2 linked regions of the Spirulina subsalsa PCC 9445 genome follow. The protein of the gene in region 1 interacts with the protein of each later gene in a pairwise test. Links are inferred from orthologs where the notes say so. Each region holds a gene or a part of one and is shown on either strand. Other genes may lie near its edges.

Region 1 (15,585 bases):
ATATCGGGTGTGTCAGAAATCAAATCTTAACTGTGCATTTCTGAGAAGTGGCACTCAGATGACCTCCTAACGCCTGGGGGCGTTTATCAACCCATGAATTCTGGCAACTACCACAGGGAAATTACAAGAATTCTCCTCCCTTGGGGCATCGCAACGACTCATTTTTTGGGGGTTGAAGTCGTATTTGCCCAAGGGGTAGTTCCCGCAATGGACGGGACTCAAACCCAAGTAGTGCAGGAAGGACAACAATTTCTGATTCACGGAGGGGCGCTTTCTGGGGACGGGAGCAACTTATTCCATAGTTTTGAGCAATTTGGTCTAAATCGAGAACAAGCGGCTCAATTCCTCACCTCCGAGGGCATTCAGAACGTTTTAGGGCGGGTAGTGGGAGGAAATCCCTCCCTGATTAACGGCCTAATCGAAGTCACGGGGAGTCAGGCGAACTTATACCTCATGAATCCGGCCGGGATTATTTTTGGCCCCGATGCCCGCTTAAATGTACCGGGGGACTTTTTCGCCACCACCGCCACCGGGATTGGATTTGAGGATGACGCTTGGTTTAACGCCATCGGGAGCAATGATTATCAGGCTTTAGTGGGAACTCCCTCCGTCTTTGCCTTTGATACCCCCCAACCTGCCCCCATTATTAACGCGGGGGATTTAGCCGTCAAGAACGGGCAGCAATTAACCCTGATGGGGGGAACCGTGATGAATCAGGGGCGCTTAGAAGCACCGAGGGGGCGGGTGAATGTGGCCGCGGTTCCCGGAAGTCGCTTGATTCGCCTTTCCCTGCCCGGTCATTTGTTAAGTTTGGAAGTGGAACCCCCTCGGGATGCAGAGGGGCATATTTTGCCCTTTTCTCCCCTAGATTTGCCCAGTTTACTCACCACTCCGGCCGTGCAGGAGATGGTTACAGTATCGGAAGAGGGGGTAAACACCGGGGAGGTGTTTGTTTCTGGGTCGATTCAAGGGGACGCCGTGACATTCGGGGCCGTGAGTCGGGTGGTGGTATTGCCGGAGGCTGAAGTCCGCACGGGAAGGGGAGACGTGAGCGCCCCCACCGTAACCATTTTTCCCCAGAGTCCAGAAGATCCCAAATCCTTCACCTTTTTAGATGCGACGGTGACGGACTATGAAACCCTACTCTATAACGGAAAACCGGGCAATACTACAGTAGTAGTGACACCCCAAGAGGATGGCATGGCCAAGATTACCGACACCTTGGCGGAAGTGTCTGGGGTGGATGAACTCCATATCCTCGCCGAGGGGAATGAGGGCTATTTTTGGTTAGGTCATGCCTATGTCACCCATGAGAATATTGAGCAATACCGTTCCCAGTTAGCCACCTGGTCTAAGTCCCTCTCACCAGATGCCCAGATTCTGCTCTATAGTTGCTTTACAGGCTTAGGATTAGCGGGGGATTTGTTATTGGGGGTATTGGCGCAAGAAACCGGAGCCAGTGTCGCCGCCTCTACTACGGCCGTCGGGAACGCTGAGTTAGGGGGGAATTGGACTTTAGAAAAACAAATCGGCACCATTACCGCCCAACTGCCCTTTAATCCCGCCCTAACGGTGGATTATCGGGGAAAACTAGAAGTCTTGACGGCCAGTAATGTGGCGGAACTCATTACCGCGATTAATACCGCCAACAGCAATGGTCAAGATACCACTATCAACCTAACTCCGAACACCACTTTTTCCCTAGCACTGGTTGATAATTTCAGTCTATTTGATGGAGCCAACGGTTTACCTAGGATTCAAAACAACGGCAGTTTAACCATTCAAGGCTTTAACTCCATCATTGAACGCAACTCCCTGCTCGATTTCCGCCTGTTTTATGTGGATACGGGCGCTAATTTAACCCTCAATAACCTAACTTTGCGCAATGGAGCCGCCACAGGACTCCTCAATGCAGGCTCCGGGGGGGCAATTATCAACTATGGCACCCTGACTGTTAATAACAGCACATTGACGAACAATCTGGCTCTGAATCAAGGGGGAGCGATTTTCAATAATGGCGGTAATTTGACCATTAATAACAGCACCCTTGATAACAACACCAGTGTAGTGGCGGGGGGAGCAATTTTTAACACGACTCAAACCGTTACCGCCACCAACACGACGATTAGTAACAATACCAGCGCCGATGGGGGCGGGCTGTTGAATAATGGGGGGAATGTCTCCTTAACCCATAGCACCATCACTCAAAACCGCTCGACGGATTTATTGGGACTCGGTTCCGGGGGTCTGACCAATAATATCGGCACAACGACCCTGCGCAATAGTATTGTGGCGGAGAATGTTAACAATCTCAACGCGGCTCGGTCTGATGTGGTGGGTCTCTTTAACGATGGGGGAAATAACCTGATTGGGATTAGTAATGGGACGAATGGCTTTACGGTGAGTCCTTTGGTGGGAACTCCGGCCACTCCCTTAAGTCCCCAACTCAAGCCCCTCGGCAATTATGGCGGCACGACGCGGACTCATGTTCCCTTACCCACCAGTCCGGTGATTCAGGCCGGGGCTAATGTGGGAGTGGCTACAGACCAACGGGGGAATAATCGCGGGGTGCCGGATATTGGGGCAGTGGAGGTTACGGCGGATTTAGCGGTGTCTAAGACGGTGAGTAATCCCACCCCCCAGCCTAACGATACTGTGACCTTTACGGTGACATTAACCCACAATGGGGGCGATGATGTGGGTGGGGTGACATTAACCAGCTTGTTACTGCCGGATTTAGAGTTTCTCAGTGCGACTCCTTCACTGGGGGCTTATAATCCGGTGACGGGACTTTGGACGGTGGGAACTCTTGTTCCGGGTGGTAGTGCGACGCTTACTATCACCAGTCGTCTCAATCCTAACTTTGTGGGAACGACTTTGAGCCAAACGTCTGATAATTTAATGCTATTGGGGGAAGATCCCAATTTAGGGAACAATCAGGCCACTGTTGCGCTCACAATTCCTCAACCTCCCCCTCCTCCTCCTCCTCCTGCTCCGACAGAACCTCCCTCTCTTCCCATTCTTCCCCCGGCAGAACTTCCCCCTCCTTCGCCGGATTTATCGGTGTATCTGCCTGTTCTATCTCCTGTGATGCTGTCTGTGGAGTCTCCCGTGAACACGGAAACTGATGATCTAGTTGACGTTAATCGGGGGGAAGCGATTCGCCGCTTAGTTAGTGGTCCTCCTTGGGATTCCTTGCGTCGAATGCCTCTATCTCTGATGTCTGAGTTGGTGCAGCATCTCGAAGAGCGTTCAAGTTCGGCTTTTTTGAACTATTTTGGGGATGTGGATGTTCCTCAGCGTCCGGTGACACTCTATGAGATGCAACGGAGTTTGACCCAAATTGATAATTTGACGGGGGTTAAACCTGCTTTAATTTACGCTTTTTTCCAGTCTACGGAAGAACCGGAAGAGTCAACGATTCTCTGGCAGTTCAATGATTTGGCGTTTAATGCGAATCGGGAACAGTTTATTACTCCGATGACGAATCCGCGACCGACTGATGAGTTGGAGTTGGTGTTAGTGACTCAAAGTGGGGATATTGTGCGTCGTCGGGTACCGGGGGCGACGAGGGAACGGGTGTTAGGGATGGTGCAACAATTGCAGCGTCGGGTGACAACTCCCCTACGGGGGGAGGCGGTGTTCCCTCCGGCACAACAACTGTATGATTGGTTAATTCGTCCGCTTAAGGGGGATTTAGAGGAGCGACAGATTGAGAATTTATCGTTTATTGTGGATGCGGGTCTGCGGTCTTTACCGTTTGCGGCGCTCCATGATGGCGATCGCTTTATCATTGAAGAATACAGTGTGGGGCTAATGCCTAGCTTCTTTCTGACCGATACCCGTTATCGCAGTATCCGCAACGCCAGCATCTTAGCAATGGGAGCCGCCGAGTTTGATAATAAGGCTAATTTACCCGGTGTTCCCCTAGAATTAGCCACCATTGCCCAACAACTCCCCCGGGGTGATGTTTACTTAAACGAACAGTTCACCCTCGCTCAGTTTAAGTTAGCTCGCAGTCGTCAACCTTATCAAATCCTCCACCTCGCGACTCACGGGGACTTTCAGCCCGGTTTACCCCAAAATTCCTATATTCAATTTTGGGATGAATTAATTACGTTAGATCGGATTCGGGAATTACAATTAAATCACCCTCCTGTGGAGTTGTTGGTGTTGAGTTCTTGTCGCACGGCTTTGGGGGATGAAGGGGCAGAATTAGGTTTTGCAGGTTTAGCGGCTTTGTCTGGGGTGCGGTCAGCATTGGGGAGTTTATGGTATGTCAGTGATGGTGGCACCTTAGCACTCATGACCCAATTTTACAGCACCCTAAGAAGCGCACGGATTAAAGCGGAAGCATTACGGGCGAGTCAACTCAGTTTGTTGCGGGGTGAGGTGCGTTTTGAGAATGGGGCGCTGGTGACACCCCACGGCCGTTATGCGTTGCCGCCAGAGTTGAAACAAATGGGGGCACGGACGTTTACCCATCCTTACTATTGGAGTTCTTTTACATTTATTGGGAATCCTTGGTAAATAGGGGAGAGGGGGAGCAGGGGAGTTGATAATTATTACCTATTACCTATTCCCTATTCCCTATCACCTATTCCCTATTCCCTATTCCCCAACTCTCGGACTTATTCAGTAGACCCTAAGTATTAGGCTCAAGCAAGACTTAATTCAGCGCGAACAATCAAATCGTTGAAATCGCGATCGCCACCAAAGGGCAGATCCTCAAACCCGAACACATTGCCGCCCAATAACTTGATGTGATCCACCCCGTCTGAATTGGCCGCACCATAGATAAAGTAAGCCTGAGCATCTAAACCCACCGCATTATCAGGATTGAGACTCAAGAAATTATCTGGCGTGCTATTGACAAAGATCACCGGAGCATACAACGCACCACCGCCTAACACCGCATTCGTCCGTCCAATCCCTTCATTTTCAATTCTCAAATCTACTCCGACGCGATTCTGTAACACAGCCTGCACATATCCGGCTTGACCCGGCAGAAGGCCATTAACCGCCCCCTGTTCATTATCAATGCGGTACAGTGTCACCGTATTATTAAACGCCGCCTCACGGAACACCGTAAAGTTAGCTGTCACCGGCCCAGATACATTGCGCAAATCAATCAACTCCAGACCATCCCGTTGGAGATTTTGACCCAATCCTAAGCGAGCAACAGGCGGCACATTTAACTGTTCCACCGTTAAGCCCAAATTCCTCACCACTCCCGCAGAATCCGTTACTGTCAGGGCGAAACGATTGGGCGAGGTTTCCCGGACTTGTAACTGAGGACTATCAAAGGCAATGGTTCGACCATCTTCAAACTGGATATTAAAGGCAAACCGTTCCCCAGCTTCCAAACCCCCCAACAAGAACCCTTGCTTATTAACCATAAAGCCATTGGGATAAAAAGCTTGGGGTAAGAAGGAGAACAGAGGCGTTGAACCTGTAACCTGACCTGTGGCATTAAAACGGGTAATCCCCACCGCCGCAAAACCGTTGATGTTCCCCCCTGTCAGGGACACCGACAAACCATTCCCTGCCCGTTCTCCAAAGGCGAAGAAGCGCCCGGTTGCATTGAAAGAAAGTGTCCCCAAAATAGGAGTCGGAGGTTGAGGGGGTTGGGGTCCAGGAGGAACAGGGGGTTGGGGCGGTTGGGGGGGTTGAGGCCCGGGATCAACGGCTTGCACCGTACTCCGCACGGCGAAATCAAAGGGGCCTGACACTGTAGGATCATTGGTGGTGAACTGAATCGCCCCATCGAAGACATTGGGCGTTGCTGTATTCACGGACACCCCGAAGGTGGTTGAACTATTGGGTGCAATGGTTCGGTTGTAACTAGCGGTATCCAAAACAAAGGCTGGATTCGTTGCCACCAAATCCCCTAACAGCAGATTCCCCTGGCCTCGGTTTTCAATGCGGAAGGTTGTCGTCGCGCTAGGAGTCCCGACTGGGAATAAGCCTAAATCAATGGGTAAGGTGGTGCCGTCGGTGATTTGCCGCAGGACGTTGTTATTGGCATCCAGTTGACTGACCACAATTTGCGGCGGTTGTTGCACTACCCCACGCACCGCAAAGTTAAAGGGTTGGCTAATGGTGGGGTCTGTATCGGTGGTAAAACGAACTTCACTGTTAAAGGTCCCCTCAACCGCTGTATTTAAACTCACTCTAAAGGTGGTTGCTGCCCCGGCGGCTAAATTATTTTGGAATCCGGCCCCATCTAAAGAAATTCCCGTGACATTGGAAAGGGTGGGATTGCCTAGGGTTTGGGTTTGACCACTGGTGTTTTCAATGCGGAAGGTGGTGGGTTGGGGGGTGCCGTTAATTAAAACGGTGCCTAGGTCAATGGGGGGGGTGGTTGTGCCATCGGCAATGGTTTGTACCACCTGACCTGTTGCGTCGAGTTGGGAAACTACTAAACCCCGATTCACCGTTCTGGCGACATTGAGGTTAAACACCCCATCATCACTAATATTGCTGGCGTTGGAGTTAAATTGCAGGTCTATTGTTCCTGACCCAACGGTGTTGGTGTTGGGGGTAATCGTGAAGGTGGTGGTTTGACCGGGAGCTAGGGTGGTCTGGGCGGGAGGGGTGAGGGTTAACTGGGCGTTGTTGGTGATGAAGTTGGAGAAGGTGAGGTCTTGTTCCCCAGTATTGGCAATGGTGAAGGTGGTGGCTTGGGCGGGTCTACCCACGGGGAAAATGCCTAAATTGGCGGTGCCACCATCACTAATGGCTCCGGTCACACCTTCTTGAGTGAGGCGGATGATGGGGTTATTGGTTGGCTCAATGGTGATGGCGTTGGGGGTGGTTTCTACGTTACTGGGTTGCCCGGTGGTGGAGTTGGTGTTCCCACTAATCTCTACATCAGGACCGAGAATCACCGTTGTCCCGGAATCGTCAGGGGCGCGCCCTTCTGTGACGTTGGCAATACCTGCTCCTCGGGCGGCGGTGTTATTCGCAATGACGGTGTTCCCGTCAATCGTCAGTTGCCCACCATTGACATTACGAATCCCCCCTCCAGATCCCGCACCACTGACGTTTCCGGTGATGGTACTGTTGGTAATGGTCATCACGGCACCTAATGCGCCGTTTTCTTTGTTGCCGTCGTTATCAATCCCGCCGCCCCCATCGGTAATATCTACACTCCCCGCAATGGGTGAGGCGGTGGCGGTGTTGTTGGTGATGGTGCTGTTATTAATGACGGCGACGGCTTGACGGTTGCCTGTCCCAACGTTAGTTAGGCCTCCCCCGTCGTCTCCGGCGGTGTTGTTGGTGACGGTGACACCATTGAGGGTAATATTCCCCCCGACGTTGTGAATCCCGCCGCCGTCGTTGGGAACAACTCCTCCTCTTACGGTCAGATTATTTAGGGTGAGGTCGCCGATGTTGTTGGTCAGAAGGCTTCCGGGACCCCCTACGAGGAAAATACGGAATAGCTCCTCTGAACCGGGATCTCGTTGGAGGGTGGATCCGTTCCCGTTGATAATGATGGGGGAGGTGATCACCGGGAGGGCGGTGGCTCCGTAGTTGATGAAAGGAACTTGGGGGTTGGGGTAGGGGGTGGTAAAGTTAAAGGTGGTGTTGGGGGCAAGATTCAGGGTGTCAACGGTTCCTGGGGTGTTGTTGGCGGCTTCAATGGCGGCGATCAGTTGGGAGACTGTTGAGATTAATACACCCGGATAAGTCGCTTGGGTTTCTGGGGTCAGGGCGAGGGGTGAGGTGATGGCTCCGGTGTGATAGCCTAGGTTCCAAGTGCCTTGGAGTTGGGTGTTTCCGGTGAGATCGAAGGAGGCGGCGATCGCACAACCCACAATTTCGCTGAGTTCCTTGACAAATGCCCGCCCTTGTGCGTCCCGAGCGATTTGACAACCATATAAGAGAATTTCTGAGCAGAAACCCCGCCATTCTTGCAGTTGTGAGCGATAATCAACCAGATTTTCTGAGGTGATTAATGTATTGCCTAAATATAACCGCCCGGGTGCGCCGTGGGTGATCAGGTGGAGACTGTGAATCCGGGGGTTTTGTTGGAGATAATCGCGAATCTGGGCGATCGCATCTTGAGTTAAATCGAGAACCAAAACCGACGCTCCCCCCCACACCCCTGACACCAGCCGGGATGAATCGGCTACTCCGGGGTCAATCACAACCAACATATCCTGACCCAGTGAACCATTGGGGAGTTGGTGATCATGTTGGTGATCATTCAGTGGGACAAGGTTAGTCGGACGGTTTTGGTTTATGCACTCAATCGTTTTCATGATCCGTCACTCCATCAATAAGACGTGGTTAAATCCATGATTCCCAAATCGCTGTCACTAGCATAACTTGAGAATCCCAGTTTTCCTCTAAGAGAAGGTAAAAATTTTACTTGAGGGTTGATGATAATTTTAGTCCGGCGCGAAATGTCTTAGACTTTCTCCATTAAAGCATCAAGATTAACGAACTTGCTTCAAGCTTTCAATCTGATTGGTAAACAGTTCAATAAATAAACTAATCACCTTGCGATTTTCACGCACTTTTACATTGACACTAATTGACATCCCTGATTGTAGGGGGATGTCTCTACCTTGACTGCGTAGGACTTGATCCTCTAAGGCAATTGTGGCAGGGAAGCGATAGAAATTATACACTTCATCGGGAGCTAAAGCATCTGAACCTAATGATTTCACGGTGCCTTTAATGTCGCCAAATTCACTAAAGGGAAAGGTATCAATACGGACATCAGTATTCATTCCGGCTTGTACAAAGCCAATATCTTGATTAGTAATAAAAACTTCTCCAACTAAATTATCTTGAGGCACAATAGAGAGCAAGGTTTGAGTCGGGTTAACCACAAAACTACGATAGGCTTTAAGATCAAAAACCGTCCCGGCCACCGTGGCGCGTAGTTCTTTGTATTCTAGGGCTTGAGCGCTTCTGACCAGTTGGCTTTCTAGTTCCTTAATCCGTTTCTCATTATTGACCACCACATTTAAAACCGCTTGGGTTAATTGACTATCAATTTCTGCGATTCGTTGGTTATTTCTAGCCATAGCTTCTTGAATGTCTTTCTGGGTGATGGCGGCGGTATTTGTAAACTGTTGCCCCCCTTGTTCAATGGCTAATTGAAGACGGCGATTTTCTTCCGTTAAACGGCTAATGTCGGCGCGGTTTGTCTCAATGCGTTGCAGTTGTTCCCGTTGTTCAATGCGGCTGTCATTTTGGATTCTTAAGACCTCAGAACGACGATCATTGACGGTCTGGCGTTGTTGTTCAATTTGGAAACGGGCGATCGCACCTTCTTGACCGAGTGGGGCCATTTCAGCGAGTAATCGCTCCTCTAAGGCTAAACTTTCTTGAGCTTGTTGTAGGGAACTTTGAGCGCGTTGGCGAATATCTTGTAAGAGATTTTGCTGAGTGATTAAATTGTTGCGCGCATCGGCAATTTGTACTTGATTTTGCTGTAATTGTCGTTGAATTTGCTGAACTTCTAAACGAGCGGCATTTTCACGGGAACGGGCTTCAATTTGGGAGACTTGCAGGCGATCGCGCTCTTGGGGAGAAAGTTGGCTCACATTGCCCGTCAGTTGGGCTTGATAGTAGCGATTTTCGGCTAGTAATTCGTCCCGATTGCGCGTCAGCCCTACCATAGCGGGCGGTAAATCCAAAGCCGCGATCGCCTTTAACAAATCCTCCCGACTCCCCGACTCAATCAACTGCCGATAGAGTTGGTTTTCCTTCTCCAGTGCTTCCTTAATCGCTTTGGTCGCCTCCAAATCTGCCCGAGACGTATTCGACTCAAAACGCATCAACAAATCCCCCGGCCGCACAAAATCCCCCTCTCGGACATAAACCGTTTCCACCACCCCATCTAAGGGGGCTTGCACTTCCTTCACCGTGTCCTGTGGCTTCAACTGTCCCGTCGCCTGAACCACTTGTTCAATTTCCGCTAAACAAGCCCATCCCACCCCAAAGGACACCACACTAATAATCGTCCAAACAATCGCCCGCGACCAGGTGCGAGGTTGTCGGAGAATCACCGCCTGATCAAAACGACGGTCTAGCCCAGATGCCTTTTTATCCCGACTCACCGGAGCCAACGCAGAACCATTTTTCGGTTGCGTTTGCACAGCACTACTCCTGCTGTTCTTGGTTGAGACGGCCTGCATCGGGTAGCGAATCCGTTGCCCGTTCCGATTGCCATTATTCCCATTCATGGTGTCCGCATCCTTCGCTCAATTCCAAAATTCACCCCAACCCCTTACCCCTTTTCAGTTGTCCTTACCTTGCTTCGATGGGTTGGGTGGCCTGCCCCAAATCTTAACACGGAACTCTGGAAGTGATCTTTACTTCCCCCTAGTCTCGGGGGAATTTACGAATTTCCGCGACTTCCCCCTCCAGAAAAAAGTTAAGCTCTGTAGCAAAGCTAACCAGACTTTCAAAAAATTAACTTAAGATTAAGGAAAGAGAGGAAAAATCAGATTCAGAAATAAGGGGAGGGCAAAATGTTAGTAATTTTGACCGATGACCAGATACTTTCCCCCCAAAACATCTGTAGTGGATGTTTACTCGCCAATCGTCAAGGTTTACCGCGTTGGCGGAACGGGAAATTAGGCTGTTGTGCCGCCACCTATCCTACACCCAGCACCCGAGCCAGTATTGCTCCCTGCTCTCAAACCAGTTGTTTAGAGTCCTACGTCTGCCAGATGGGCTTTCGAGTCGCTAACATTGATTAGAAGCCCCCGTGCTTCTGGTTAATCTGTCCTCGGAGAACACAAAATCATGACCTGGCGGAGTTCCACCACCTTACAGCAAAGAGTTTTAGCCTGTTTACCCTATCTAATCCCCATGTTGCAAGTCTTACAACTGGGGGGATTAGTCTTTTCCCTTGTCCCTCCCTTAACGTTAGTTTTTTTCCCCTTATTCTTAATCGCCCCCATTTATTTCTTCAGTTTAGGGGGTTTTGCCATCGGTCCTCTGATTGTCTTTTTTGCCCTGTTTCTGCTCGTCGTCCAAAACTACAAAGTCGCCCACTTTATCCGGTTTAATACCCTACAGGCGATTATGATTTCCCTAGCGGCGTTCCTTTTACAAATTGTCTTAGAGTTTTTCGGCATGACCCAACAAGCCCTTTCTCCTTTAGGTGGTAGTAACTCCCTGTTTATGCAGATATTAGTCACCTTAATCTATCTCGCCGCCACCGGATCCTCAATCTATGCCATTGTCCAGTGTTTACGGGGACGTTATGCCGAAATCCCCGCCATTTCTGAAGCGGTATATAACCAAGTTCGGTGATTAATGATCAATTCCCCACGGATCGGGGAACAGTGATCTGTCCCATTGCTCATCCCATGTGGTAAAATCAGAGATTGCTGTGTTTAAGAGAGCAAGAAGATCACAATGAGCTTGACCCAAGCGTTAAAGCAGGAAATCATCTCCGAGTACCAAGTCCACGAGACAGACACCGGATCCTCAGATGTGCAGGTTGCCATGTTGACCAAACGGATCAACCAACTGACGGAACACCTGAAAATCAACAAAAAAGACCATTCCTCCCGTCGGGGATTATTGAAACTGATCGGTCGCCGTAAACGCCTCTTAGCTTACATCCAAAAGCAAGACTATGAGCATTATCAGACGCTGATCGGTCGCTTAGGCATTCGTCGGTAAACCGCACAAAACATTATCTTATGCCTGCTGAATCTGAACGCAACCCGCTTCCCTTTGAACCACGTTCTAAGGGGAAGAAACCTAAAAAAAATCCGGCTGCGTCCTCCAGTCGGGCTCCTTCCCAACCTGCGTTAAACAATTCCTCCCCTCCTCCCCGGAAAAACTCACGGGAGGAGGCGGATTTATCGGCCATTCCTGAACAAGTGAGTCGCAGGATGATCCGCAGGATGGCTTTATTTTCGGGCAGTCCCACGATATTAGCCCTATCGAGCTTATTTATTTTTTATTGGATTAAAACCCAAACGGATCTACAAGTCCCGAATCCCCTGATTCTCTTGGTGAGTTTCGGGTTATTTGGTTTAGGGGTGCTGGGATTAAGTTATGGGATTTTTTCCGCGTCTTGGGATGAAGAACAAGCGGGGACTTTAATTGGATTTCGAGAATTTCGCGTGAATTTAGGGCGCACGATTCGGGCGTGGCGTAGTTCTCGCCAAGCGCTTAAAAAAACAGAAAGCGATTAAGAATTTAGGGAATGTTCCCCCTAAAATGTCTGATATCGGGCATCTGGGGCGGAACAATGCCCTCCGGTTTTGAAAGTTTGTCATCTAAATATAAGGAATAGAACATGATTGTTGTAATGAAAGTGGGCTCCCCCGAAGAGGAGATTACTCGTTTAACGGAAGAGTTCACGACTTGGGGACTTAGCCCTGAGAAAATTGTGGGGCAACATAAGGTTGTCATCGGTTTGGTGGGAGAAACGGCGGATTTAGATGAGCAGAATATTCAAGAAATTAGCCCTTGGATTGAAACGGTTTTACGGGTAGAACGGCCTTATAAGCGGGCGAGTCGTGAGTTCCGTCATGGGGAGTCCAGTCAGGTGGTGATTCCTACGCCCAACGGGGATGTGATCATTGGTGAACAGTTCCCGATTTCTATTGTGGCGGGGCCTTGTTCGGTGGAAAACGAGGAAATGATTGTGGAAACCGCTCGTCGTGTGGGGGCGGCTGGGGCGAAATTCTTACGGGGTGGGGCTTATAAGCCTCGGACTTCTCCCTATGCGTTCCAAGGTCACGGGGAAAGCGCGCTGGAGTTGTTGGCGGCAGCGCGGGAAGCGTCGGGCTTGGGGATTATTACGGAAGTGATGGATACAGCCGATCTGGAGAAGGTGGCGGATGTGGCGGATGTGGTGCAAATTGGGGCGCGCAATATGCAGAACTTCTCGCTGTTGAAAAAGGTGGGGGCGCAGGATAAGCCTGTTTTACTGAAACGGGGGATGTCTGCAACGATTGATGAATGGTTGATGGCGGCGGAGTATATTTTAGCGGCCGGGAATCCCAATGTGATTTTATGTGAGCGGGGTGTTCGCACATTTGACCGTTCCTATGCTCGGAATACGTTGGATTTAGCGGTGATTCCGGTGTTGCGGACTTTAACCCATTTGCCGATTATGATTGACCCGAGTCACGGCACGGGGCGCTGGGAATATGTTCCGGCTATGGCGAAGGCGGCGATCGCAGCCGGAACGGATTCGTTGATGATTGAAGTTCACCCCAATCCGGCTAAGGCTTTATCGGATGGGCCTCAATCTCTCACCCCGGATCGCTTTGATGCCTTGGTGAAGGAGTTGGCGGTGATTGGCCGGGCGGTTGAACGCTGGCCTGAACCTCAAGTGGCTTTGGTTTAGGTGGTGTATCCCCCCTAGCCCCCCTTTGGAAGGGGGGAATAATAGCCCCCCTAGCCCCCCTGCTCCCCTGCTCCCCTGTTCCCTGTTCCCTGTTCCCTATTCCCATGGAAATTGCTCGAAAAACACGCCAAGCGGCTCAAAATTTAGCGGTTTTGTCTAGTGAGGAGAAAAATCAGGCTCTGGAGTCTATCGCCCAAGCGTTGGACGGGGCGACTCCCGAGATTGTAGCGGCGAATGAGGAGGATTGCCGGGTCGCTGAAGCGGAGGGGATTTCCTCGGCTTTGTTTGCCCGGTTGAAGTTGGGGGAGAGTAAGTTACAAAGTGCGATCGCCGGGGTGCGAGATGTGATCAAGTTACCGGATCCGGTGGGGACGGTACAGATTCATCGGGAGCTAGACGACGGGTTAATTCTGCGGCGGGTTACTTGCCCGTTAGGGGTGTTAGGGATCATTTTTGAGGCCAGACCCGAAGCCCTCATTCAAATCACTAGCTTGGCGATAAAATCGGGCAATGGAGTGATTTTGAAGGGGGGGAAGGAAGCGATTCGCTCTTGTCAGATTTTGGTGGAAGTGATTCACCGGGCTTTAGCGGGAACGGCGGTGAGTCCCGACGCGGTGCAGTTGCTCACGACGCGGGAGGAAATTCGCACGCTGTTGGGGTGGGATGACTATGTGGATTTGATTATTCCCCGAGGGTCTAATGCGTTTGTGCGCTATGTTCAGGACAATACCCGGATTCCGGTATTAGGCCACGCGGATGGGATTTGTCATCTGTATGTTGACGAAGCGGTGGATTTTGCCCAAGGGGTGAGTTTAGCGGTGGATGGGAAAACTCAATATCCGGCCGCTTGTAATGCCATTGAAACTTTGTTGGTACATCAGGGAGTTGCAGCCCAATTTTTACCCCTAGTTGCTCAAGCGCTACAGGAGAAGGGGGTTAAATTGTTGGGGGATGGGAAGACTCAAGCGATTATCCCTGTGGAAGCGGCTACGGAGGAGGATTGGCGAACGGAGTATAGTGATTTGATTTTGTCGGTTAAGGTGGTGGAATCGGTAGAGGAAGCGATTGGGCATATTAACACTTACGGATCTAAACATACGGATGCGATCGCCACCACTAACCCAGAAACGGCGCAACTCTTCTTAAATCTTGTCGATGCGGCCGGAGTCTATCATAACTGTTCTACCCGTTTCGCGGATGGTTTCCGCTACGGATTCGGGGCAGAAGTGGGCATCAGCACCCAACAAATGCCCCCCCGTGGCCCTGTGGGATTAGAGGGATTAGTGACTTATAAATATAAGTTGATTGGGCAAGGTCATATTGCCGCAACTTATTCAGGGAAAGAGGCTAAACCTTTTACCCATCGGGATATTGCAGAATAATCAGAAATTTATTTAGGGCTTGCTGTTCGCGAAGCGTTGCGTAGCAATATAACTCTACTCGTGGGGCTAGGGAACAGGGAACGGGGAACAGGGAACAGGGGAAATTCAGGTTTTTGCCCTCAAGTCTATTTAATTTGGTATAAACGGCTAAAAGTCCTAGTAACACTGCTTAGAGGGATATTCAGCAGACCCTATTTAATTTCAACGCCTAATGTTTCAATACCTAATAGGCATTATACAGCATTTCAAGTTTCTATTCTTTTGTGTTTTATCCTAATTTTTCTGTTTCAATACCTAATAGGCATTATACAGCATTTCAAGACAAATAGTTAAGTAAGCGGATCTGAAGATCAGAAGTTTCAATACCTAATAGGCATTATACAGCATTTCAAGATTAGAGATTGTCCGTCCCAATGCTCAACAAAAATCTAGTTTCAATACCTAATAGGCATTATACAGCATTTCAAGGTTTAGCACCGTGTTGGTCGTCGGGTCTTATTCCGTTTCAATACCTAATAGGCATTATACAGCATTTCAAGAGCATCAAAGCCGCTTATGAAAGCGAGAAATGGGTTTCAATACCTAATAGGCATTATACAGCATTTCAAGTCGGATAAGTAGGGCAGGGAATTGGGCTGAGTTTCAATACCTAATAGGCATTATACAGCATTTCAAGTTTAGATGAAGGTTTCCAGAACTTAGAAGCGGTTTCAAAGTTTCAATACCTAATAGGCATTATACAGCATTTCAAGGGGGCGGCCCGGCAGGACGACAGATTCCGGGGTCTTGTTTCAATACCTAATAGGCATTATACAGCATTTCAAGCCTTGCTGCCCCTGCGTTTCGGTCTTCGGGTGTGTT
Region 2 (15,583 bases), 1.7 Mb from region 1 along the record:
ATACTGCGCCCAAGTCAGACCAATTAAGCCCCCGCGCACATCATTCCATAACTGCCGCCCATCCATGTAGATGAATCCCCCAGAGGGCATTTTCTTCACCGGGCCAATAATCGGGATGCCTGCTTGAACATAGGCGTGTCCTTCCCCCACCAAGGGCAAGGCCGCCACCTCCGGCGCGTCCGGGTGTTCTTGCAATTGTTTCAAAATACGCACGGCGATCGCATCTTCACCGTGACCATTACTCAAACATAGTAATTTCATGCCAAATCAAGGGGACGAGCAGAGCAGAATGACCTTCCCTATTATGAATTGACTGGACACAAATGCAAGGGATTTTTTGCTGAACTCAAATAAATCCCCCTAAACACAGCCCTCAATGTAACCCACCTCCGGCATTTTCCCCGTCCGAATCCGTGTCACTCGCCCTTGAGCATCGGTTTCAAAGACTACGCGATAATTGCGCTGTGCGCTGTCTTGGGGCATGAAAAAGAGATATTTCCCCCCCGGCACATATTCATGGGGTTCTGCGACGATTTGACCGGGGTAGAGAGAACGAATCCGCGCCTCTGTATCCCCAATTTTTGCCCCGCTGAGGGTGCTAATCCGGGGGTTGCCTGTTTCCACCCGGGCAATTTTCCCCTCCGTCACCATGAAGAACACATCACTCAGATTCGGGGGACGATAGAACAAACATCCGTACTCCTCCCCACCGCTTGCCTGTTGGGTAAACCGCATCCCCGTTACCTGTGACGCTTGAGCAATTGTCATCCCCACTTGCACCGCCCCCATACCTGTTAGGGTGAGTTTAGATTGTTCCGTCAGGGGGGTAGTGGATTGTTGGTTATGATTAGATTGGGGTTGGCGGGGGAGTTTATCTAAGCAGTGATTTTCCCCACTTTGATCCGCTAAACAGTTGCCATTGCGATCGCGAATCACCACCTGATCCACCGTCGGAAACTGCTTCAGCGTTGCTTCTAGGGTACTGAGTAACTGGGCATCATGACCTAACCCTTTCAGCATCACCTGACGGCAAAATTGGAGATCCGCGACTTGCTGGGCGATCGCTAACTTAAAATCCTCCCCACAATTCGACGGGCCGCTTAATTCCAACAGCGACTTTAACCCCAGTCTAGCCTCCGCTTCCGTTGGCCCCACCATCAACTGATTCACCGCAAAACGCGCCACCCCCTGACTTTGGGTTTTTCGCCAAACCGGTTCAACATAAGTAAAATCTTCATCACTTTCTGGGCTTTTGGCAAAATACACCCGCACCGCCACCTCTTCCTCCTCGGCCGTTTGAGGGACTTGTTCAGTCCGGGGGCTTTCCGGCTCCGTCGTCGTCTCTGTCGGGCTTTCTACCGTCGTTTCTGGGCTTTCGGGGCTACCATTCCCCTCCTCAAGGGGGGACAATTCAGGCGTTGCACAGCCTGCCAATAACCATAAGGGAACAAATGCACTTAATACAAAAGTTACTAAAATTTTTGGGTTAAACATAATCAATATGACCTCTAACACTCCGGGGGATTCATAACTCCTTCCTTTGATCTACAAGCTAACCCCTAAGCATTTGGGAAAAAACGCCCACTGTGCAACTTTTCCAAGCGCAACAAAAGATCCCCGGAAAAAAGCTAAACCTCACCCTCCGTCTTGCCTTCACCCGCACACATCCCCCAACAGCCCATTTGTTTTGATTAAAATAGTTCAAAGGTGCAGCGAATCCCTTGCCTTGAGCGCCGAGAAACACCAGCCGCGCTAGGGCGCTATACCTTCTTTTTTTGCATCTATCCCTCTAAGCATTATTTCCTGAAACGACTTATGAATAACCTCCTGAGACAAGCCCAAATTGCCCTATCCATTCATAGCGGCTGGATTATTTGGAACTTATTTCTTGCCTTTATTCCCCTCGCTTTAAGCTTTTACCTCTTCCGTCGTCGTTCCCTCAGACGTTCCACCTTTTGGTGGCTGAATTTCGTCGTATTTATCGCCTTTCTCCCCAATGCACCCTACCTCCTCACAGATATTATTCACCTGATCCGAGCCACCCGCGCCGGATTTTCCGCTTGGGTAATCACCCTAATCTTAATCCCTCAACATCTACTCGCCATTATTGCCGGATTTGAAGCCTATGTGATCTCCGTGATGAATCTGGGGCATTATCTCCGCAAAATTGGGGCAAAAAAAGCCGTTTTTCTCGCAGAATTAGGGATTCATGTTTTATGCGCCATTGGAGTCTATTTAGGGCGCTTTCAACGCTTCAACAGTTGGGACTTAATCACCAATCCTGATGACATCACCTACCGCATCTTAGACGACTTCACCAGCAAGCGCCCGGTGGTCGTCATGTTTATTACCTTCTGGGTGTTAACCATTCTCTACTGGGTCATGAAAGAAATCACCTTGGGTTTAGGGTTACGCATTCGTCAAGCTTGGCACAAAAACGACAACTTAATCACGCCGCCAGCACCTCACCCGGATGTTTAATGGGTAAGAAAATAACAAACTCTGTCCCCTGGCCCACCTCAGAATTGAGTTGAATTTCCCCCCCATGTTTTTCTATCACTAACTGCCGCGTAATCGCTAACCCTAAACCTGTTCCCACTCCTACAGGTTTAGTGGTATAAAAAGCCTCAAAAATCTTAGATTGTTCTGCTGGGGGAATCCCACAGCCATTATCTGCAATACGCACCGCCACCCAGCCCGGTTTGTCTTGACATAATTCCGTTTTAATGCTTAATTTTGGTCGGTTGCGTGGAGATTCAGGTAAGGCATCTAACGCATTACTAATTAAATTCATAAAGACCTGATAGAGGGAACTACTAAAACCCTCAATGTCGGGAATATCGCCATAATCACAAGTGACCTGAACCCCTTTCTTTAAGCGATTATGGAGAATCAATAATGTACTTTCTAAGCAATCTTTTACATTAACAGGGCGTGGTTGTGCTTCATCTAAACGGGAGAAATTCTTAAGACTTAAAACAATTTGTCGGGTGCGATCGGCCCCCACTCGCATAGAACTTAAAAGTTTGGGTAAATCATCGGCTAAAAACTCTAGATCAATTTCCTCGGCTTGTTCTTCAATGGATTCTGGGGGATTGGGGATTTCCCTTTGATAGGTTTCCAATAATCTCAATAAGTCGTCAACATACTCTGTTGCGTGGGCAATATTGCCATACATAAAATTAACCGGATTGTTAATTTCATGGGCTACTCCGGCTAACATTCGTCCTAAACTGGACATTTTTTCACTTTGTAATAATTGGGCGGTGTTGGCGGCTTGTTGTTCGGCGAGGAGTTCTTGCACTCGTGCAATGAGTTTATTTAAAGCCACCGCGAGAATACCGATTTCATCTTGAGTCGTCACGGGTGCTTGTAGGGAAAAATCTGATTCTTCTGTCACTTTTTCTGCTACTTCTGTGAGGGAACGCAACGGCTGGGTAATAGCCCGACTGGTGATGATGGCGCAGAAAATGGCCATCACACAGGAAATAAACATACTAAGGACAATAATTTGAGTTCGTAAGAGAGAGGCTTGTTCACTTAAAACTGAGGCATTTTCCCATTGGCTTTCTAGTTGTTTATAGAGATGGCCTAACTCTCTAGACAAATTGTGCATAGCTTCCACCTGTTCTAGAGTGTAGATGGAGCCGATTTGATCCCGCAGTAGGAGAAGCTGATTGAGATTGGTTGAGGTGCTAAGTTCTTGAAGTTGTTCTAACCACTGGGGATCAATTTGCTGTAGAATTTCCTGCACTATAGGATCGTACTGGGCAATGAGTTGAGAGGCGATCGCCTCTCCCTGAGAATTACTGAAATTCCCCTCTGTATAGCGTTCTTGGAAGGTTAGCCAAAGATATTGCAATTCTTGGATTTCCTGCGCCACGCCTTCCAAATTCCCTCGGATTGTCTCATAATCATTGGAGTCTGGCGAGGGTTCTTTGATCTCGTAATAGTGGAGTTGACCATGTAAAAGAGCGACTTCTAGGGAGTTGATTAAATGACTCTCCTCAAGGCTCGTATTCCTGAGAATGCGGACTCTTTCCTGATACTGGTTTCCCATTAAAACGCCGCCTGTCGTCCCCAAAACCGCGATCGCCAGTGCCACCCCATAACCTATACTAATCTTTTGACCGACGGTTAAATGAAAGGCTTTCCTCTTCCTCTTCTGTTTTACAGGAGGTTGGGAGTCGGGAACCGGAGTAGGAGATAATGGGTGCATAGCGTAAACAAGAGTAGTCAGGACTCAAAGAAGGTTCAAGGGAAAGAAGAGAGATGGACTGAGGTCACTGACAAGCAACGGCTATATCAATCAATATAACAGTTTCTCGCCTTGTTGCGCGAGCCTCCTCTCCCTGTTCCCTATCCCCTACCCATCCGGAGTACAAGCAATGGCCTTGCAGACAGATAAACCCCTAGAGACAACCCAAACCCTATATAATTCCTTATCCTCCCCTCAAACCCCTTGGCGGATTGAAGATAGCGAAAACCTCTATCGGATTCAAGGCTGGGGAGAACCTTATTTTTCCATTAATGCGGCTGGCCATGTGCTAGTGTCTCCTCAAGGGGAACGGGGGGGATCTCTAGATCTCTATGAACTGGTGCAGGAATTGCGGCAACGCAACGTGAATTTACCCCTCCTGATTCGCTTTTCTGATATTCTCGCCGATCGAATTGAACGCCTCAATGCTTGTTTTGCTAAGGCGATCGCACGCTACAACTATCCGGGAGAATATCGGGGGGTGTATCCCGTGAAGTGTAACCAACACCGCCATCTAGTGGAGTCTGTTGTTCAGTTCGGGAAACCCTATCAATTTGGGCTGGAGGCCGGGTCTAAACCGGAGCTAATGATTGCTTTAGCGACCCTAGAACCTGCCTTAAACCCTAATTTGGACTCAAAGGCCACTTTGCTCATTTGTAACGGCTATAAAGACCGGGATTATATTGAAACGGCGCTGTTGTCCACTCGTTTGGGTCATACTCCAGTGATTGTCATTGAACAATTATCCGAGTTAGCCATTGCCTTGGACTTGAGCAAAACCCTAGATATTGCGCCGATTCTGGGGGTGCGGGCGAAACTGAGCGCCAAGGGAGCCGGCCACTGGGGAGAGTCTACAGGCGATCGCGCAAAATTCGGCCTGACTATTCCTGAAATCCTCGAAGTCGTCACCCAACTCAAAAACGCGGGGATGTTGGACTGTTTACAACTCCTCCATTTCCACATTGGCTCCCAAATCGCCTCGATTAGCACGATTAAAGATGCCATCCGTGAGGCCAGTCAAATCTATGTCGAATTGGTCAAACTGGGGGCGAATATGCAGTATTTGGACGTAGGGGGCGGTTTAGCGGTGGACTATGACGGCTCAAAAACCAACTTCTACGCCTCGAAAAACTACAATATGCAGAACTACGCTAATGATATTGTCGCCGAGGTTAAAGAAGCTTGTGAGGAGCGCAAGGTAGCAGCGCCTACCCTCGTCAGTGAAAGTGGCCGTGCGATCGCCAGTCATCAAGCGGTACTCATTTTTGATATTCTCGGAACCAGTTACCCCACCTTAGAATACCCAGAGATTACCAGCGCTAAAGAAAACCTCGTCATCCGCAACTTACGGGACACCTACACCACCATCACCCCGGAAAACTACCAAGAAGCCTATCATGATGCGGTGCAGTTCAAGGAAGAAGCCATCAGTTTATTTAACTTTGGCTATCTGAGTTTACAGGAACGTGCGATCGCCGAACAACTTTACTGGGTTTGTTGTGAGAAAATCCTGCACATCACCCGTCAACAGGACTACGTTTCCGACGATCTCGCCGACTTAGAAAAAAACATGACGGCCATTTATTACGCCAACTTATCGATTTTTCAATCTGCCCCTGATGCTTGGGCATTAGATCAACTATTTCCTATTATGCCCATTCATCGCCTCACCGAAGAACCCACAGAACGCGCTATCCTTGCCGATTTAACCTGTGATAGTGACGGCAAAATTAATAAATTTATTGATCTGCGAGACATTAAAGATTCCCTCGAACTCCACCCCCTAGAATGGGTTTCTAATCACCACCCGACCCCCTATTATTTAGGAATGTTTTTAGTCGGGGCTTATCAAGAAATTATGGGCAATCTCCATAATTTATTCGGGGATACCAATGTAGTGCATATCAAAATGACTCCCCAAGGGTATCAAGTAGAATCCATTGTGAAAGGGGACACCATTAGCGAAGTTCTACACTATGCTCAATATAAACCTGATGACCTCATTGAAACGGTACGGCGACGGACAGAACAGGCTTTACAGGAGCATCGGATTACCTTAGAAGAAGCACAACGGTTATTGAGGAATTATGAGCATACCCTAAGTCAATACACTTATCTTAGGGTGTGCTGAATAACTCTGCTCGTGGGGCTAGGGAATAGGGAATAGGGAAAAGGCAATAGGTAATAAGTCTTAATTCCTCCTCTCCCCTGCCCCCCGTTCCCTAGGCCAGTCATTCAGCAGATCCTCAATATATCAAGCGACTTGGGGAAAGAATCTCGCATGGCGAGAACGCACTAAGACCTTTTGGCCGAGGGTTAAATTAAGGGGGGTAAACTGTTCTCGGCTTAAATGGGCGGTAATTTCCAGTTCACCGACGGCTAACTCAACTTGAGTTTCCCAGCCTAAATGGGTGATATGACGCACAATGGCAGGGGTGCCTTCTCCTGCACCCAAGGGGACTATTTCCAACTCGTGGGGGCGGATGAAGGCGGCACCATCCCGCCCTTTCGCGTTCCGGGGAATTAAATCCACATGACTGGGTAAAACGTTTACCTCCCCGACAAAACTCATGACAAAGGGTGTGGCCGGATGATCATAAATCTCGGTGGGGGTGCCCACTTGTTCGATTTTCCCCTCATTCATTACCACAATTTGATCGGCCACTTCCATGGCTTCTTCTTGGTCGTGGGTGACAAAAACACTGGTCACATGAACCTCTTGATGAAGTCGCCGTAACCAAACGCGCAATTCCTTGCGCACTTTAGCATCTAGGGCTCCAAAGGGTTCATCGAGGAGGAGGACTTGAGGACTGACGGCCAGCGCCCGCGCTAGGGCGACTCGTTGCCGTTGTCCCCCGGAAAGTTGGTTGGGGTAGCGATCGCCTAAACCTTCCAGTTGAATCAACCTTAACAGGTCTTGGGTTTTTTCTTTAACTAATTTGGGGGGAGTTTTGCGAATTTCTAGACCAAAGGCGATATTTTGACGAACGGTGAGATGCTTAAACAGGGCGTAATGTTGGAAGACGAAACCAATATTGCGATCGCGCACATCCAAATGAGTCGTATCTTGACCATTAATCCAAATCGACCCCCTATCCGGTTGTTCCAATCCTGCAATCGTCCGCAACAAGGTTGATTTCCCCGACCCCGACGGCCCCAATAGGGCAACCAATGTCCCATCCTTGATGTCTAGATCAATATCACGTAAGGCTTGAAAATCACCAAAGGCTTTAGAAACTTGTTCAATAATAATTCCCATTTTTTCCTCCTAAATTGTGTGAGTTCTTTTTTCCAAAATATCTTTCACCACCAGCGTAACCGCCGCCAGTAATCCCAACACCACCGCCGCACTAAAAGCCGCTTGGGTTTGATAGTTTTTGTAGACCTGTTCGACAAAAATTGGCAAGGTTGAAGTCCGACCAATAATACTCCCAGAAACCACCGCCACCGCCCCAAATTCACCCATTGCCCGCGCATTGGTTAACAACACCCCATAGAGCAAACCCCAACGAATATTAGGCAACGTAACACGCCAGAAAATCTGCCAATCTTTTGCGCCCAAAGTTCGAGCGGCTTCCTCTTGGTCTGACCCCATTTCCTCCAACACCGGAATCACTTCCCGGGCGACAAAAGGCAGGGTAACAAAGAGCGTCGCTAACACAATCCCCGGTAGGGCAAAAATGACCCGAATTCCTGCACCGTCTAACAACGGACCAAACCAACCTATCCGACCGTAGAGCAGAATTAACATCAAACCTGCCACAACGGGAGAGACAGAAAACGGCAGATCAATAATGCTCATTAATAAAGCCCGACCTCTAAATTGATTGCGCGCAATGACCCAAGCAGCACAAAGTCCGAAAATAGTATTAATGGGTACAGAAATAAGGGCAGCAATTAAGGTTAAAGAAACAGCGGCTTGGAAAAATCGAGTATTCACCGCTTCCCAAAAAGGCATAAATCCTCGGTGAAAAGCTTCATAAACTAGAGTCGCTGCCGGGATAAACAAAATCAAAGCTAAATATCCCACCGCTAACCCAATTAAAAGCCATTTTATTCTCTGATTCGGTTGGTTACTTGATGGCATAACTACGACCCCATTGTTGTAAGAAATTAATCACTAATAACAGCACCAGTGACACCATTAATAAAACCGTTCCGATCACCGTTGCCCCCGCATAATCGTATTGTTCCAGACGCTGAAAGACTAAAACCGGAGCAATTAAATCTCGAAACGGGATGTTTGAGGCAATAATCACCACTGAGCCATATTCCCCCACAGCGCGGGAAAATCCCAAGGCTACCCCGGTTAAAATGGGGGGAATTAAGGGGGGCAATAAAACCCGGCTAAATGTTTGCCAAGAGGACGCACCTAAAGACCAAGCCGCCTCTTCAATTTCTTTTTCCATTTCCTGTAAAACAGGTTGTAGGGTACGCACAATAAAGGGTAAGGAAATAAATAACATGGCGATAAATACCCCTAGCCGAGTAAAGGAAATTCGGACACCAAAGGGCGCAAAAAGTTGACCAATCCATCCCCGTTCACTATACACCGTCGCTAAAACTAAACCGGCTACAGAGGTGGGTAAGGCAAAGGGCAAATCAACGGCCGCATCGATAATTTTTCGACCGGGAAATTCATAACGAACTAACACCCAAGCGACTAATGTTCCCACTACCCCATTAATTAATCCTGCGGCTAGAGCGGTGATAAAGGTCACGCCATAAGCTGATAAAGAAACGGGCTGGGTCGCAATGCGCCAAAATTCATCTACTCCTAGGGTAAGGGATTTTGTGATTAGTGCTGTGATGGGGAGTAGCAACATTAAAACCAAATATCCTAGGGTGACAAACCAAGGAATAGAAATGGGCAACTTGGGGATAGAAATACGTTTCAAATTGTGATTAAAAGAACTTGACAAAAGGGAATTCATTGGCTCTATTTTTTCGTTTACTCAGTTTTCGAGAAGTTTAGATTTTGGATGATTGGGTTTACCAACCGTCGGGTTCTTGTTCTCGGAGTAACCCCGCAAGAGAAGCACTACCGCTCAAGATTTCCACATCTAAATCTGAGAGATAAACTAAGGCACTTTCAATCTGGGAGACTGAACCACTGAGGGCTAAATCAAACCAGCCGTCGCCTTTCGCATTTGCGCCTAACATGGCGGCTAAGATGGTCACTTCTAGTTGATATTTTGAGGCTAGGTGGGTGATGACGGGTTCTTGATGGTATTGTTGGGGGATTCTCACCCTCAAACGGACTTCCGTTTTACGCTGGTTTTGGTCTAAAGCAGGAGGTTTATTCATCAGAGGAATAGAATAGATTATGTGAGGTTTTGTTGTGGCTATATATTTAGGGTCTGCTAAATATCCTTCTAAGCACTGTTACTAGGAATTTTAGGCGTTTATACCAAATTAAATAGACTTGAGGACAAAAACCTGAATTTCCCCTGTTCCCCGTTCCCCGTTCCCTGTTCCCTTTTAACAGCGAGAAGTTGCAAGGTTTTAGGGATAAATCATCAAAAAGGCTTGCCTTTTTCCGATTCCCCTTCCTGTTCCCTGTTCCTCGTTCCCTTAACCTAGGATTTACCAACCTTGGCTAATACTTGATCAAAAATTGCCCCATCGTCAAAAAACTTGGTTTGAATCGCATCCCAACCGCCTAAATCTGTCACGGTAAACAGGTTATTAACTTGGGGATATTGAGCAGAAAATTCGGCGGCTATGGTTTCATCTACAGGACGGAATCCAACTTTAGCAAATTCCCGTTGTGCCTCTGGGGTAAAGAGAAACTCAACAAATGCCTGGGCGACTTCTCTTGTGCCGTGTTTATCTACATTGACATCAACAAGGGTAACAGGATTATCAATGGAAATGTTGTAATCTGTTGGAATAACATAGGGTTTGACATCCCCTTGTTGTGCGGCTAAAATTACCTCATTTTCATAGTTAATCAAGATATTCCCTTGACCTTGATGATAGAAAACATCGGTCGATTCCCTCGCATCTTTGGGCAAAACGGGGACGTTTTTAAAGACAGCTTCGACAAATTCTAAGGCTTGTGCATCACTGCCTCCGGCTTGGGTAATGGCTCCCCAGAGGCCGAGAAAATTCCATCTTGCCCCCCCGGAGGTTTTGGGGTTGGCGGTGACTACTTGAATGTCATCTCTGGCGAGATCAGACCAGTTTTCAACGTTAATATTTTCGTCTCGTTTCACTAACGCGGCGACGGATTTATGGACGATGGAACCGTTGGGAAGTTCGTCTTCCCAACCGGATTCAATGAGTCCTGCTTCTTCAATGCGTTGGGTATCTAAGGCTAAGGCAAGGGCGACAATATCGGCTTCTAATCCATCAATAACGGCGCGAGTTTGGGACCCGGAGCCGGCGTAACTTTGGTTAAATTCTACTCTCTGTCCGGTTTTGGCTTCCCACTCTTGGGCGAACTTGGGAATGATGTTCTCATAGGCTCTCTGGGTGACGGCATAGGAAACAAGGGTGAGTTGTGCCGTTCCAGATGTGCCGCCTTGTGGTGTGGTGCAGGCGGCGATCGCAAAACTGGCAAAAATTCCGGCAAATAGCCAACTGATGAAGCGTCTGGGCTGATTCATTGTTCTGGTTTAACTCCGATTGATAGCGGACAAGGACATTACAGGACAAATTCTGTTAAATCGTATTCTGACTTTACCCGATTTGTGTTTGTATTGCAATACAAATTAAAAACAAATTCAAGGAAAAATGGAAACCATGAGCCTTTATGCCATGATGGAGGCGAGACTACGGGATTTAATAGGGATGGCAAAGCGCGCCAAGGTTTTAGAACCGAATTTATTAGAACTTTTGATCCAACAGAATTTTCTCTTTCGAGGCTTAGAGGCGGCAGAGTTGGCTAATGACCTGCCACCGGAGAGTTTAAAGGTAGAGAAACTGTTTTCTAACCGTCCGGTGTTTACGGCTTACCTGCCGGATGAATTTCTAGATGTTTTGTATGTGATTCTCAATGAGGGTCTAGTGATCACCCGTAGCACCCCCCTTGACCGGATTATTGCGATTACCTATCCGGGGGGGTGTTTTGGCATGAGGAGTTTACCGTTTAGTTACGGCACCGCGCACCGGGCTTTCCCCAGTCAGGTAGAGGCCTATAAAACCACCCAAGTGATTAAAATTCCTCTAGATGTTGTGCAGCGTCTTTATGAGAACAATGGGGAATTTCGCGATCGCTACCGTTTATTATTTGAACTGCGCACCAAGTTCCAGTACCATCTCCTAAACTGTAGCAGTTACCCCCCCCAAGCCGTCGCCGCCCTCCTCCGCGCCCTCATTTATCAAGAGCGAGAGTTAGGCAATCAACCCGACTCCCAGCAGATATATAGTTTTGATCTCCCTGTAGATGTGATTGCTCGTGCTTGTCAACTGAATCAGCGCACTGTGGAGCAAGTCCTCAAGGGAATGCAGCAAATTGGCTTACTCCAAACGGCTAAAGGCCATGACGCATCAGGGGATTTAGTCCAAGTTATTGACCCAGAAGGCTTAAAAGAGGTCTACAGTGCCACGCGGGATAAAGTCTCATGGTGGCCGTTACGGTAGTTAACAGGGAACGGGGAATAGGTAATAGGTAATAGGGAAGAATTATCAATTCTCCCCTGCCCCCCCTACTCCTCCCCAGTGGGTAAATCAGGACTAGCGGGAAGGTCTGGACTGGTGGGTAAATTGGGACTGGGAAGGGTGGGGATAGGACTAGAGGGAGTGGTGGGAATCGAAGGCATGGGGGCGAGATCCTCCGGTGCGGTGCTGCCTTCCGGTAACGTTGCTAAGGCCACGCGATCGCCTCCCGCCTGACGTAAAATGTCCAAAACTTGGATTACATCGTCATAACGGCTACTTTTCGAGGCATATAAAACCATTAACCCATCGGGCCGAGTGAGAAAATAATTCTCTACCGTTTGGGACAGTTGATTTTTATTTAAAACAGGCTGTTGTTCCACATACACCTGACCAAAATCATCCACACTAACAATCAACATCTCCCGCATTTGTGCCGCCCCCGTCGAAGCGCGGGGTAAGTCCAAACTAATGGCCTGCTGACGAGAAAACCCCACAGCCGCCAAAATGAAAAAGGTCAGAATGCAGAAAATAACATCAATTAAGGGAATAATTTCAATCCGTACCTCTTGATTAGGGTGATTATCTACCCACAACTTCAGAGGTTGAACCGTAGAGGCCAAGGGACGAGCTTTAGGGGGTTTCCGCTTCGGATTAACAGAAGTCATAATTTCAACACCGTTAGGACAAGTTGGGACAGATTTAAGGCTGGCTGAATGAATCAGGAATCGGGAGTCGGGAGTCGGGAGTCGGGAGTCGGGAGTCGGGAGTCGGGAGTCGGGAATCGGGAGTCGGGAATCGGGAGTCGGGAGTCGGGAATCGGGAGTCGGGAATCGGGAGTCGGGAGTCGGGAGTCGGGAGTCGGGAATCGGGGAAGAGGCAAGAGGGAATAATTATCAATTCTCCCCTGCTCCCCTGCTCCCCTACTTTTCCGTTTGAGGGTCAATAATTTTCTTAGGGCCTTTAACCAAAGCTGGGGGATTAATCGTAAACTTCAGGTCTTCCTTTTCCACCCAATGCTGGCGATAGAGCAGTTCTAAATCACTCCCCGCCTTGCGAAAAATCCGCACCTGACCAAAGAGAAAGGCCTGGAACAGACGGTAAAAGGCTAAACTCACAATGGCCACCACCAAACCCGCCGCCGTTGAAATGAGAGACTCCCCAATCCCTAGGGTAACTCCCGCCGTGGAAGCGGTTCCTAAGTCACTGATACTGATGGAACCGAGGGAATTAATCAGCCCTAATACGGTGCCGAGGAGTCCCAATAAGGGGGAAAGCGCAATCACGGCTTCTAGGATTTTGTCACCCCGTCGCATTAAAGCTAACTCATCGTCCGCCGCCGCTTCTAGGGCGAGGTGGAAAACATCCGGTTCGGGTTGGGGCAGTTGGAGGGGGGCAAAGAGAAACCGCCCAATGGGATGATGACGGTAGTCCTTCGCAATTTCTGAGCCACTTTCCCAGTTGCGAAAGGTAGACTCCATAATCGTGTTCAGAATTTGCCGTTCTTGCAACAGAACTCTCGCCCAAAACCATAGACGATCGAGAATTACGCCTAGGGCGAGTATAGACAGAAAGAGAATCGGCCAAATGGCAATTCCGCCCTTGATAATTAGTTCTTGTGGTGTCACGGTGAGTCCTTATGGGTGAACTACGTCTTACATAGAATATTCAGTCTACTATAGTATTTTTGAGCCATAGTGTTAGTTGAAGGCTGAGGTTTCTGGAGAGTGGGGAATGATTATTGATTTTTAAGACAACGCTCAAACTTCTCCTCCGCCTCATTCAGTTTCGGATTGTCCTTGACTTGGAACATTCGCTCTAGTTGTTCGTTCTGCATTTCATCAAGCGCCCGGTTAATGCGATCGCGAGTATCCTTGTTATTGATACTTAATTCAGGTGGTAGACAGTCAATTACGGCTTGTAGGCGATCGCTATCTGGTTTCCGTTCCGCCTGTACAATCGGCACAGCAGGACTCACCCGAGGATATTGAGCCGAAGTCGCAGGCAACGTCAGCGCCCAGATAATCCCCACCAAAACTAAACTTAAAATAATACTTGCGAATATCAACAGTCTACGGTTGTTAGAATTCATGTAACTTCATCGAAAACTTTGGGGTTGAAACCCCGCCCTTTTAGGGCGGCTTGAATATAAATCTTAGCACCGTCCGTTCAAGGTGGTGAGGATGTCAAGCCATCACAAGCTAAGACAATCTTAAAGGTTTTGAGCGATTATGTTTGGTTTTTCAGTCTGGCGAACGAGAGGGCTTTCCCTCACCCTATTAGGTTTTACAGTCATGCTAGGGGCCTCGGGATGGACTCCCCCCTTAGTGGCTCAAACCTTTAGCGATATATTACCCGAGTGGGAAATTCCAGAACCCCCTCACCCCCCCTTCATTGGCCCAGAAATTTCTACCGTCACCATTAAAGCCGTCGGGGACACAATTTTAGGCACTAACTACCCCAGTAACAGCCTCCCCCCCCAGCCCGATGCTTTGTTTCAACGAGTACAATCCTTACTCACCGATGCCGATTTTGTCTTTGCCAACTTTGAGAGTACCCTAACCAATCATCCCCACACCCCGAAACGCCCCTCTGCGGGGCGAGTCTACGCCTTTCGCAGTCCCCCGGAACATAGCGCCGTTTTAAAACGGGCTGGATTTACCATTCTCAGTGTGGCTAATAATCACTCCCATGATTTTTCTGTGCAAGGTTATCAAGACACTATCCGCCATATTCAAAATCAGGGAATGTTAGCCGTCGGCGAAAAAAATAAGATTGTTTATACCGAAGCTAACGGGCTTAAAGTGGCCTGGATTGGCTTTAGTTACTTAGGACATCATAACTCCATCCATGACCTCGCCCAAGCGCGCAACCTCGCCCAACAAGCCAGTCAAAACGCCGATATTGTGATCATTTCCGTTCATGCAGGGGCAGAAGGGATGAACGCCATCCACACCCGCAATCAAACGGAAATGTTTCTAGGAGAAAATCGTGGGAATTTAGTACAATTTTCCCGTACTATGATTGATCATGGAGCCGATTTAATTTTAGGACATGGCCCCCATGTTCCCCGAGCCATCGAACTTTATCGAGGTCGTTTAATTGCCTATTCTTTAGGAAACTTTGTCGGCTATCGTACCTTAAACACCCAAGGATATAATGGTTATTCGCTCATTTTAGCCGTAGAATTAGAGGCAGATGGTCGATTCTTAGGGGGGCAAATTATTCCCTTACGGTTAACCCCAGACGGGATTCCCTATCCTGATCCTGAAGGGCGTACTATCCAACTGATTCGCCGTTTAAATGGGAGTGATTTCCCTCAAACCCCTCTCGAAATTACTCCAGCAGGTGAATTAAATTTGCTACCGAAAGATTAAGACTCTCTCTCTTCTGTCCGATCAGGTTCAACCCCTGATTCTCTCCTTGGCTGTGATGCCGAAGATTCGTTAAAATCGTCCAGCGTGACGGAAAAAAGATACACCACAACTAATATAGCATAGTAGGCGTTTAACAATCAAGATTTATGTTAAATTAAATGGCGAATCTTTCTATGTTTAGCAATCTTAGGAAATTAATTTTTCAAAGGCGGGTTAAATTAAGGAATCTAACTATTATTACAAATAATTGTTGGGGAGCGACTCTATATTCTGATCTAAATATTCCTTATCAATCTCCTTTTGTTGGCTTATTTATTTTGCCCGATGATTACCTGAAATTATTGGA

Evidence for each region.
Region 2: the proteins of proA (region 1) and SPI9445_RS0113350 interact in binary tests that used the Escherichia coli proteins (3 or more experiments, as listed by UniProt). The link is inferred for Spirulina subsalsa PCC 9445 from one-to-one orthologs.

Annotation. Positions count from the first base shown.
Region 1 is NZ_JH980292.1:1,232,904-1,248,488, forward strand. The notes cover bases 12,688-15,585. They hold proA (glutamate-5-semialdehyde dehydrogenase), read left to right. Parts: upstream 12,688-13,446; coding sequence 13,447-14,724; downstream 14,725-15,585. Other genes in these bases: aroF (3-deoxy-7-phosphoheptulonate synthase), read left to right, coding at 12,688-13,342. Also shown: SPI9445_RS27370 (CHAT domain-containing protein), read left to right, coding at 94-4,530; SPI9445_RS0105845 (DUF4347 domain-containing protein), read right to left, coding at 4,659-8,267; SPI9445_RS0105850 (beta-barrel domain-containing protein), read right to left, coding at 8,445-10,205; SPI9445_RS0105855 (hypothetical protein), read left to right, coding at 10,494-10,724; SPI9445_RS0105860 (Tic20 family protein), read left to right, coding at 10,771-11,283; rpsO (30S ribosomal protein S15), read left to right, coding at 11,389-11,658; SPI9445_RS0105870 (PAM68 family protein), read left to right, coding at 11,679-12,179; more of aroF, read left to right, coding at 12,284-12,687. UniProt on the Escherichia coli protein: Catalyzes the NADPH-dependent reduction of L-glutamate 5-phosphate into L-glutamate 5-semialdehyde and phosphate. The product spontaneously undergoes cyclization to form 1-pyrroline-5-carboxylate.
Region 2 is NZ_JH980292.1:2,911,691-2,927,273, reverse strand. The notes cover bases 5,516-8,411. They hold SPI9445_RS0113350 (sulfate/molybdate ABC transporter ATP-binding protein), read right to left. Parts: upstream 7,518-8,411; coding sequence 6,513-7,517; downstream 5,516-6,512. Other genes in these bases: cysT (sulfate ABC transporter permease subunit CysT), read right to left, coding at 8,332-8,411; cysW (sulfate ABC transporter permease subunit CysW), read right to left, coding at 7,527-8,345; speA (biosynthetic arginine decarboxylase), read left to right, coding at 5,516-6,389. Also shown: SPI9445_RS0113375 (lipid-A-disaccharide synthase-related protein), read right to left, coding at 1-261; SPI9445_RS29300 (GerMN domain-containing protein), read right to left, coding at 361-1,494; SPI9445_RS0113365 (DUF1361 domain-containing protein), read left to right, coding at 1,816-2,481; SPI9445_RS25515 (sensor histidine kinase), read right to left, coding at 2,450-4,219; more of speA, read left to right, coding at 4,389-5,515; more of cysT, read right to left, coding at 8,412-9,192; SPI9445_RS0113335 (NIL domain-containing protein), read right to left, coding at 9,251-9,565; SPI9445_RS0113330 (sulfate ABC transporter substrate-binding protein), read right to left, coding at 9,838-10,869; SPI9445_RS0113325 (Crp/Fnr family transcriptional regulator), read left to right, coding at 11,054-11,845; SPI9445_RS0113320 (ExbD/TolR family protein), read right to left, coding at 11,911-12,528; SPI9445_RS27640 (hypothetical protein), read left to right, coding at 12,577-12,753; SPI9445_RS25510 (MotA/TolQ/ExbB proton channel family protein), read right to left, coding at 12,784-13,488; SPI9445_RS0113305 (hypothetical protein), read right to left, coding at 13,599-13,952; SPI9445_RS0113300 (CapA family protein), read left to right, coding at 14,092-15,237; SPI9445_RS25505 (DUF1919 domain-containing protein), read left to right, coding at 15,396-15,583. UniProt on the Escherichia coli protein: Part of the ABC transporter complex CysAWTP involved in sulfate/thiosulfate import. Responsible for energy coupling to the transport system.